Regions from separate parts of the Streptomyces sp. NPDC051913 genome, predicted to be linked through region 3. Evidence: riboswitches for the same ligand, from Rfam matches in the RefSeq annotation. Region 3 holds a riboswitch; each other region holds the start of a gene.

Region 1 (2,255 bases), on a different contig from region 3:
CGGCGGTGCGGGACAGGGCCCAGGAGAACTGGGCCGCGGCGGCCGCGGCTGCGGCGCCCTTGATGACGGTGCGTCGGTCGACGCCGGGCACGGGGACCTCCGGGTGCGGGTGCGGATGCGGACGCGAAGGCGCGTAGAAAGCGCTTGCATCCCTCGGAGATCACTGTGGTCCCACCCTCCCCTCCCTGTCGACGGTTTGGACAGCCGCGCCACAAGACCGCAATGAAGCGATCATGAAACGGCAAGACCCAACACCGAAGGCCGGACCCGGGGATCGGGGTCCGGCCTTCGGTGGCATCGGGGGAGGGAGCGTCAGCCGACGCGGCACCCTCGCAAAGGAGCGTCAGCCGACGGCGACACCCTTCGAGCGGAGGTACGCGACCGGGTCCACGTCCGAGCCGTAGTCCGGCGTGGTGCGGATCTCGAAGTGGAGGTGCGGTCCGGTGACGTTGCCGGTGGCGCCGGAGAGACCGATCTGCTGGCCCTCGGTGACGGTCTGTCCGGACGAGACCGAGAGCGCGGACAGGTGGGCGTACTGCGCGTAGTAGCCGTCGGCCAGCTTGATGACGACCTGGTTGCCGTACGCGCCGCCCCAGCCGGCGGAGACGACGGTGCCCGCGGCCACGGCCTTCAGCGAGGTGCCGGTCGGGACGACGAAGTCGGTGCCGGTGTGGTAGCCGCTGGACCACATGCTGCCCGCCGTGTGGTAGGCGGTGCCGACGGTGGCGCCGGCCACGGGGAGCGTGTAGCCGCCGGCGGTGCTGGTCGACTCACTGCTCTGGGTGGCGGTCGTCGTGTCCGAGGAGGACGAGGACTTCTCGGCACTCGTGGACTTCTCGGTGCTCGCGGACTTCTCCGCGCTCGCCGACTTGTCCGCGCTCGCCGCCGCCTTCTTGCCGAGCGTGAGCTTCAGACCCGGGTGGATGAGCGAGGGGTCGGAACCGACGGCCTCACGGTTGTCCGAGTACAGCTTCTTCCAGCCGCCGGTGACGTTCTGCTCGTCGGCGATCTTCGAGAGGTAGTCGCCCGCCCGCACCGAATAGGTGCGCACGGTAGCGGTGTTCGCGGCACCCTTCTTCTGCGTGGCCTTCTCGGCGACCGTCTTCTCGGCGACCGGAAGGGACTGAACGGCCTTTTCCGAAACCGACTGCGAGACGGACTGCGGGGTGGCCGCGTGGGCGCCGGCGGCGCCCATCAAAGGCAGAGCGAGAGCGGCGCCGCCGGTACCGGCGACGGCGATCGAGCGGGTGAGGCGCTGGGACTTCGGGCGGCGGTGCTTACCCTTGGCGGGCATGGCGAATTCCTCTCCGGCGCCTACGAGGTGAGCTGTCGGGTGCGGACTGGAGATGCCCGGGCGCACCGAGGTGCGCCTTAACCCCAAGCCTGTTCCGGAAGACCGGTCCAGGCACTTGTACCTGTGGGTCCCCCGCTCCTGCCGTTCACGGGTGAGTTGTGCGGATTCCGGGCGGCGGCAGGATTGGGCGTCCGTCCGGATTGGTGGCGAACGTAAGCGAGGAAGACGCAAAGGGACAAGTAAGGGGTTCCAGGACGATTGCATTCCTCTTGATCCGCTGTGAATTTCCCGCTCACCCTCCGTGCATCAGCACCGCTTCCCGGAAGGCAAATCCCCAGCAATTGGAGGCGCATTACGTGAACATGACGGGCGACACAGGGTCACCGATATGACGCTCCTCACGTGCCGTTCGCACAGCTTCCCTTATTCCAGAGCGAGTTGGAATGAAGGCCACCCAAGCCACCAATTCGGACAGAAAGCTCAGATGCGACGCAGTCGGAGAACTGCCGCATCCAGATCGCCCCGCAATCCCACCCGTAGGCCGTGATGCTGCAATACGGCCCCTCTGAGAATTTCGCCCGTTTCGAGGCATTCATACGACGCAGTGGGGTCGAGGCCCCGCAGCCGCAGCGCCGGGACGGGTTCGCCGTAGTGCTGCGCCTGGAGCCAGGCGAGGACGACGGTCTCGCCCCCGAGGACGTACTGCACGGCGCTCAGTCCGCCCTGCGGAGCCCGCAGCCGGTACTGGTCGCCGCGCTGCACGAGCGGCCGGATGCCCTTGTAGAGCTCCACCCACTCGCGGGCCTCGGCGAGCTCCTCCTCCGTCCACCGCGTGAGGTCGCCGCCGACGCCGAGCACACCGGCCATGGCGCTGACGAACCGGAAGCGCAGCGAGCTGACCCGGCCGTTGAGCATGGCGTTCGGACTGTCGGTGACCCACGCCGCCATCGCGCGCGCGGGA
Region 2 (2,255 bases), on a different contig from region 3:
ACGCCGAGGATGGCGTTGGCGCCGAGGGAGCCCTTGTTGTCGGTGGCGTCCAGGTCGAACATGGCCTGGTCGATCAGGCGCTGCTCGGTGGCGTCGTAGCCGACCAGCTCGGGGCCGATCTGCTCGATGACGGCGAGGACGGCCTTCTCGACACCCTTGCCCATGTAGCGGTTCGGGTCACCGTCGCGAAGCTCGATGGCCTCGAAGGCGCCCGTGGAGGCGCCGGAGGGGACGGCGGCACGACCCGTGCTGCCGTCGTCGAGGCCGACCTCGACCTCGACCGTGGGGTTGCCTCGGGAGTCCAGGATTTCCCGGGCTACGACGACGTCGATGGACGGCACGAGCATCTCCTTCTTGGGATGTGACGCGGCTACGGCACTGCCGCAGCGGCTCTGCGAGACGAGCCTAACCGGCTCAGGGCGATCGGCCACCGCGTGGACCGCCCCGTGGACAGAACCGAGAGTAAATTGTTTCCGAACGGAACAAAGAGATGGCGTAAAAAACCCCGCCCCGGTGCGTACGGGGGAACACGCACCGGAGCGGGGAGCCCGTGGGGGACGGGGGTGACCCTCACGAGGCCTTCAGTATGAGGACCACGGATGTGAGGGCGCTGTGGTTCAGCTGGGCGTTGCCCGGCTGCCCTACTTGAGGTGCAGCTGCTGGCCCGGGTAGATGAAGTCGGCGTCGCTGACGATGTCCTTGTTCAGCTTGAACAGCTTCTGCCAGCCGCCCTTGCCGTCGTGCTTCTCGGCGATGGAGCTGAGGGTGTCGCCCTTGACGACCTTGTACTCGCCATCACCCTTCTTGACCTTCTTGCCGGTCGGGGTGGTGACGGTCTTCTTGGCGGTCGTGCGCTCCGAGGAGCGGGACGTCGACTGCTCGGAGGAGCGGGTGCTGGTGCTGCTGTCGCTCGACGAGCTGGAGGAGCCGGAGGAGGACGAGCTGCCGCCGCCGGTGTAGGTGGCGCCGGACAGGCCCACACCACAGGTCGGCCAGGCGCCCTTGCCCTGGGCGGCGAGGACCTTCTCGGCTATCTCGATCTGCTGCGACTTGGAGGCCTGGTCGGCGGTGGAGGCGTACGCCGTGCCGCCGTACGCGGCCCAGGTCGAGGCGGAGAACTGCAGACCGCCGTAGTAGCCGTTGCCGGTGTTGATGGACCAGTTGCCGCCCGACTCGCACTGGGCGACGGCGTCCCACTCGGAGGCGGTGGCGGCGGAGGCGTTGCCGGCCGCCATCAGCGGGGCGGCGATGGCGACACCGGTGACGCCGGCGAGCGCGGCGGCGCGGGTGGCCTTGGACGGACGGCGGTGCTTGCCCTTGCCGGAAAACAGCATGGTGGATCCCCTCACCGACGCCTGCGAGGTGAGCTGTCGGGTTCGGGCCGGTTGAGTTGCCCGGCCGCGCATCTCCCGATGCGCGGCTTCACCCCAAGCCGGTCCAGCGTGAACTGCTGGGCCCGGCACTTACCTTGGGTCCCCCGCTCCTGCCTACGGCGCTTGACGCGACGACTGTTCCCGTACGGCCGCTGGCAGGATTCGGCGTTGCGGCAGCCGGGGCTCGTGGTGACGAGCGGTGTTGACCGTAGCCACGGAATCCGGGGAATTTCAAAGACGATCAGGGCTTCTGAGACTCATCCCACACTTTCGCCAAACCGGACATTCAGCGCGAAGCATGACGTGAACTCCCGCCGGTTTTCGCCCTATTCAGACCCGACTACGAGGGTCTGACCGGGCATGATGGCGCTCGGGTCGGTGCCGATGACCTTCTTGTTCACGGCGTAGAGCCGACGCCATCCGCCGTCGAGCCCAAGGGAGTCGGCGATGGAGGCGAGCGTGTCGCCCTCGCGGACGGTGTACGCCTTCTCGGCCGCGCTCGCACCGCGGTGCCGCCCGGTGCCCGCCTCGCTCTCGGCGCCATCACCGAGCGCGCCGATGTCGACGAGGCTCGAAGAACCGCCCTCCTGCCACGAGTTGTCCGATTCGACCTCATTGGCCGGAACTGTGGGCGAGCTGTCGGGCGACTGTGAATCGGCCACCCCGGAGTCGGACGTGTCCGACTTGGAAGACTTGTCCGGTGAAGCGGAGGGTGAGGCGGAGGCATCACCGGAGGCGCTCCCGGACGCGTCACCGGAGGCGTCGGTGGAGGCGTCACCCGACGAGTCGGACTCCGAGGAGTTGGACAACCCGGATGATTCCGACCCCGATCCGGACGCATCGGACGCGGAGCCGGCCGTGTCGGACGAGCCGCTCCCGACA
Region 3 (2,255 bases):
CACGCTCTCCGACCGCTCGCTCGCCGCGCTCGCGCGGGTGGCGGCGGCCGGGGCCCGGCATCTGGTGGTGACCGGCCGACCGGCCCCCAGAGTGCGGCCGCTCCTCGACGACCTCGGCAGCACCGGGCTCGCGGTGTGCGGGCAGGGCGCGCAGGTGTACGACGCCGGCGCGGACCGTCTGCTGTGGTCGGTCACCTTGGACCGGGAGCTGGCCGAGACCGCGCTCGGCAAGATCGAGGCGGAGGTGGGGCAGGTGTACGCCGCCGTCGACCAGGACGGGGTCGACGGGCTCACGCTCATCGAGCCGGGCTATCTGATGCCGCACCCGACCCTGCCCGCCGTGCGGGTGGGCCGCCGTGACGACCTGTGGTGCGAGCCGATCAGCAAGGTGCTGCTGCGCCATCCCACCCTGTCGGACGACGAGTTGGCGGCGACCGCGCGCGGAGTCGTCGGTTCCCTCGCGACGGTGACGATGTCCGGCCCCGGCACCGTCGAACTCCAGCCATGCGGCATCACGAAGGCGACGGGCCTCGCGCTGGCCGCCGAGTACCTCGGCCTCGGCCCGCGGGACACCGTCGCCTTCGGTGACATGCCCAACGACATCCCCATGTTCGACTGGGCGGCCCATGGTGTCGCGATGGCCAACGCCCACCCCGAACTCAAGGCGGTCGCGGACGAGATCACCCTTTCGAACGAGGACGACGGCGTCGCCGTCGTCCTCGATCGGCTGTATCGCTAGATCTCTAGTAGGCGCCGTACACGTTGTCGATCGAGCCGTACACCGCGGCCGCGTAGTTGCAGGCCGCGGTGATGTTCGCGACCGGGTCGTAGGAGTTCCACGAGGTGCCGGCCACGTGGTACGCGTTGAAGGTCGGGTCGATCACCTGGAGCAGGCCCTTGGAGGGCGTGCCCGCGATCGCGTTGGAGTCCCAGTTGTTGATGGCGTACGGGTTGCCCGAGGACTCACGGATGACGTTGCGGTAGATGCCGTCGTAGGTGCCGGGGATCCCGTTCTGGGCCATGACCTGGAGCGAGGCGCGGATCCAGCCGTCGAGGGTGTCGGAGTAGCCGAGCGAGGTGGCGGTGACCGTGGTCGTGGTGGCCGCGGACGCGGTGGTCGCGCCGACGACGGGGAAGGCGAGTGCGGCGACGGCGGCACCGGTGACAGCGAGCTTGCGGGACAGACGCATGACGAAGTTCCTCTCCGGCGCCTGCGAGGTGAGCTGTCGGGTTCGGGCGGGAGCTGCCCGGTCATGCCGAGAAGGCATTACTTCACCCCAAGCCGTACCGGAATGTCCGAAGACGTCCGGTACGGCGACTTACCTGGTTCCCCCGCTCCTGCCGTGAAGTTCTCTGTGTGAGCGGTCTACGGGCGGCGGCAGGATTCGGCGTCCACCCGGGCCGGGAACGTATGCGACTGCACATGTCCGAAACAAGTACCGGATTCACAGATCGCACCTGTTGACCTTGGTGCGTGGATTGTGAGGCCCGGAATCACGGGGATTAGGGGCGTGGGAGCGTGAGGCAAGTCACCGTCGAGCGCGAGAACGGCAAATCGGGCAATCATCCCCAACTGGCGTTTAACCGGCGGTCCGTGGAATCCGCTTCTCCCAGGTCCGATGGAAGACCACCTCGCCGCCCTCGGTGCAGATCACCTCGTCGGAGGTCAGGAACACAGCCGCCTCACAGATGATCTCCGAGCGGGTCCGGACGGTCGTGTCCCAGCCCAGCTCCGGCCGGTGCAGCCGGATCGACCACTCCGAGCGGGCGCGGGCCGACAGGGGGTCCGTCTCGTCGATCGTGTACGTCTCCAGTGCGTCCTCGGTGAACTCCAGGCCGTCGGGATAGACCCGGGTGCCGCCGTACCGCGGATCGACCTCAAGGCGCCACTCGCCCTTGGCGACATCCCGGACGACCAGCCGCTCGGGGCGGGGTTCGTCGAGGGTGGCCGGGAAGTTGACCCCGAGGGGCGCGGACTGTTCGGGCTCTGCGAAGCCGATGTCGGCAGCCAAGTCACGGGTCCTGACCGGCAGTTCGAGGAAGCTGCCCGCCGGGTCCAGCGTGAGGCCGGCCTCTGACTCGGGTTGCGGCCAGATCCACGGCCAGTACGCGGAGGAGACCGCGAGCCGGATGCGATGACCCGGCGGGAAGACATGCCCGATGCCGTTCAGCTCGAAGGCGACCTCCCCGGTCGCCCCCGGCTCCCACGGCACCGCCCGGTCCCGCCCGTGCCGCGCCGACAGATTCAGCACGCC

What was found. A riboswitch is a leader RNA that binds a small molecule or an ion and turns the genes downstream of it on or off. The one in region 3 is predicted to bind cyclic di-AMP.
Region 1: it holds a riboswitch for cyclic di-AMP, as region 3 does, so the genes downstream of both, ACIHIX_RS12835 (peptidoglycan DD-metalloendopeptidase family protein) here and ACIHIX_RS04595 (transglycosylase SLT domain-containing protein) in region 3, are expected to answer to the same signal.
Region 2: it holds a riboswitch for cyclic di-AMP, as region 3 does, so the genes downstream of both, ACIHIX_RS29270 (transglycosylase family protein) here and ACIHIX_RS04595 (transglycosylase SLT domain-containing protein) in region 3, are expected to answer to the same signal.

What each region holds. Positions count from the first base shown of each region.
Region 1 covers NZ_JBIUCI010000004.1:38,389-40,643, reverse strand. The annotation lists gene ACIHIX_RS12840 (Tat pathway signal sequence domain protein) at 1-91, opposite strand, end outside; gene ACIHIX_RS12835 (peptidoglycan DD-metalloendopeptidase family protein) at 344-1,294, opposite strand; cyclic di-AMP (ydaO/yuaA leader) riboswitch at 1,299-1,478, opposite strand; gene ACIHIX_RS12830 (alpha-galactosidase) at 1,775-2,255, opposite strand, start outside.
Region 2 covers NZ_JBIUCI010000010.1:245,798-248,052, reverse strand. The annotation lists gene eno (phosphopyruvate hydratase) at 1-347, opposite strand, end outside; gene ACIHIX_RS29270 (transglycosylase family protein) at 642-1,334, opposite strand; cyclic di-AMP (ydaO/yuaA leader) riboswitch at 1,338-1,505, opposite strand; gene ACIHIX_RS29265 (transglycosylase family protein) at 1,700-2,255, opposite strand, start outside.
Region 3 covers NZ_JBIUCI010000001.1:983,424-985,678, reverse strand. The annotation lists gene ACIHIX_RS04600 (HAD family hydrolase) at 1-739, shown strand, start outside; gene ACIHIX_RS04595 (transglycosylase SLT domain-containing protein) at 744-1,190, opposite strand; cyclic di-AMP (ydaO/yuaA leader) riboswitch at 1,196-1,400, opposite strand; gene ACIHIX_RS04590 (CocE/NonD family hydrolase) at 1,581-2,255, opposite strand, start outside.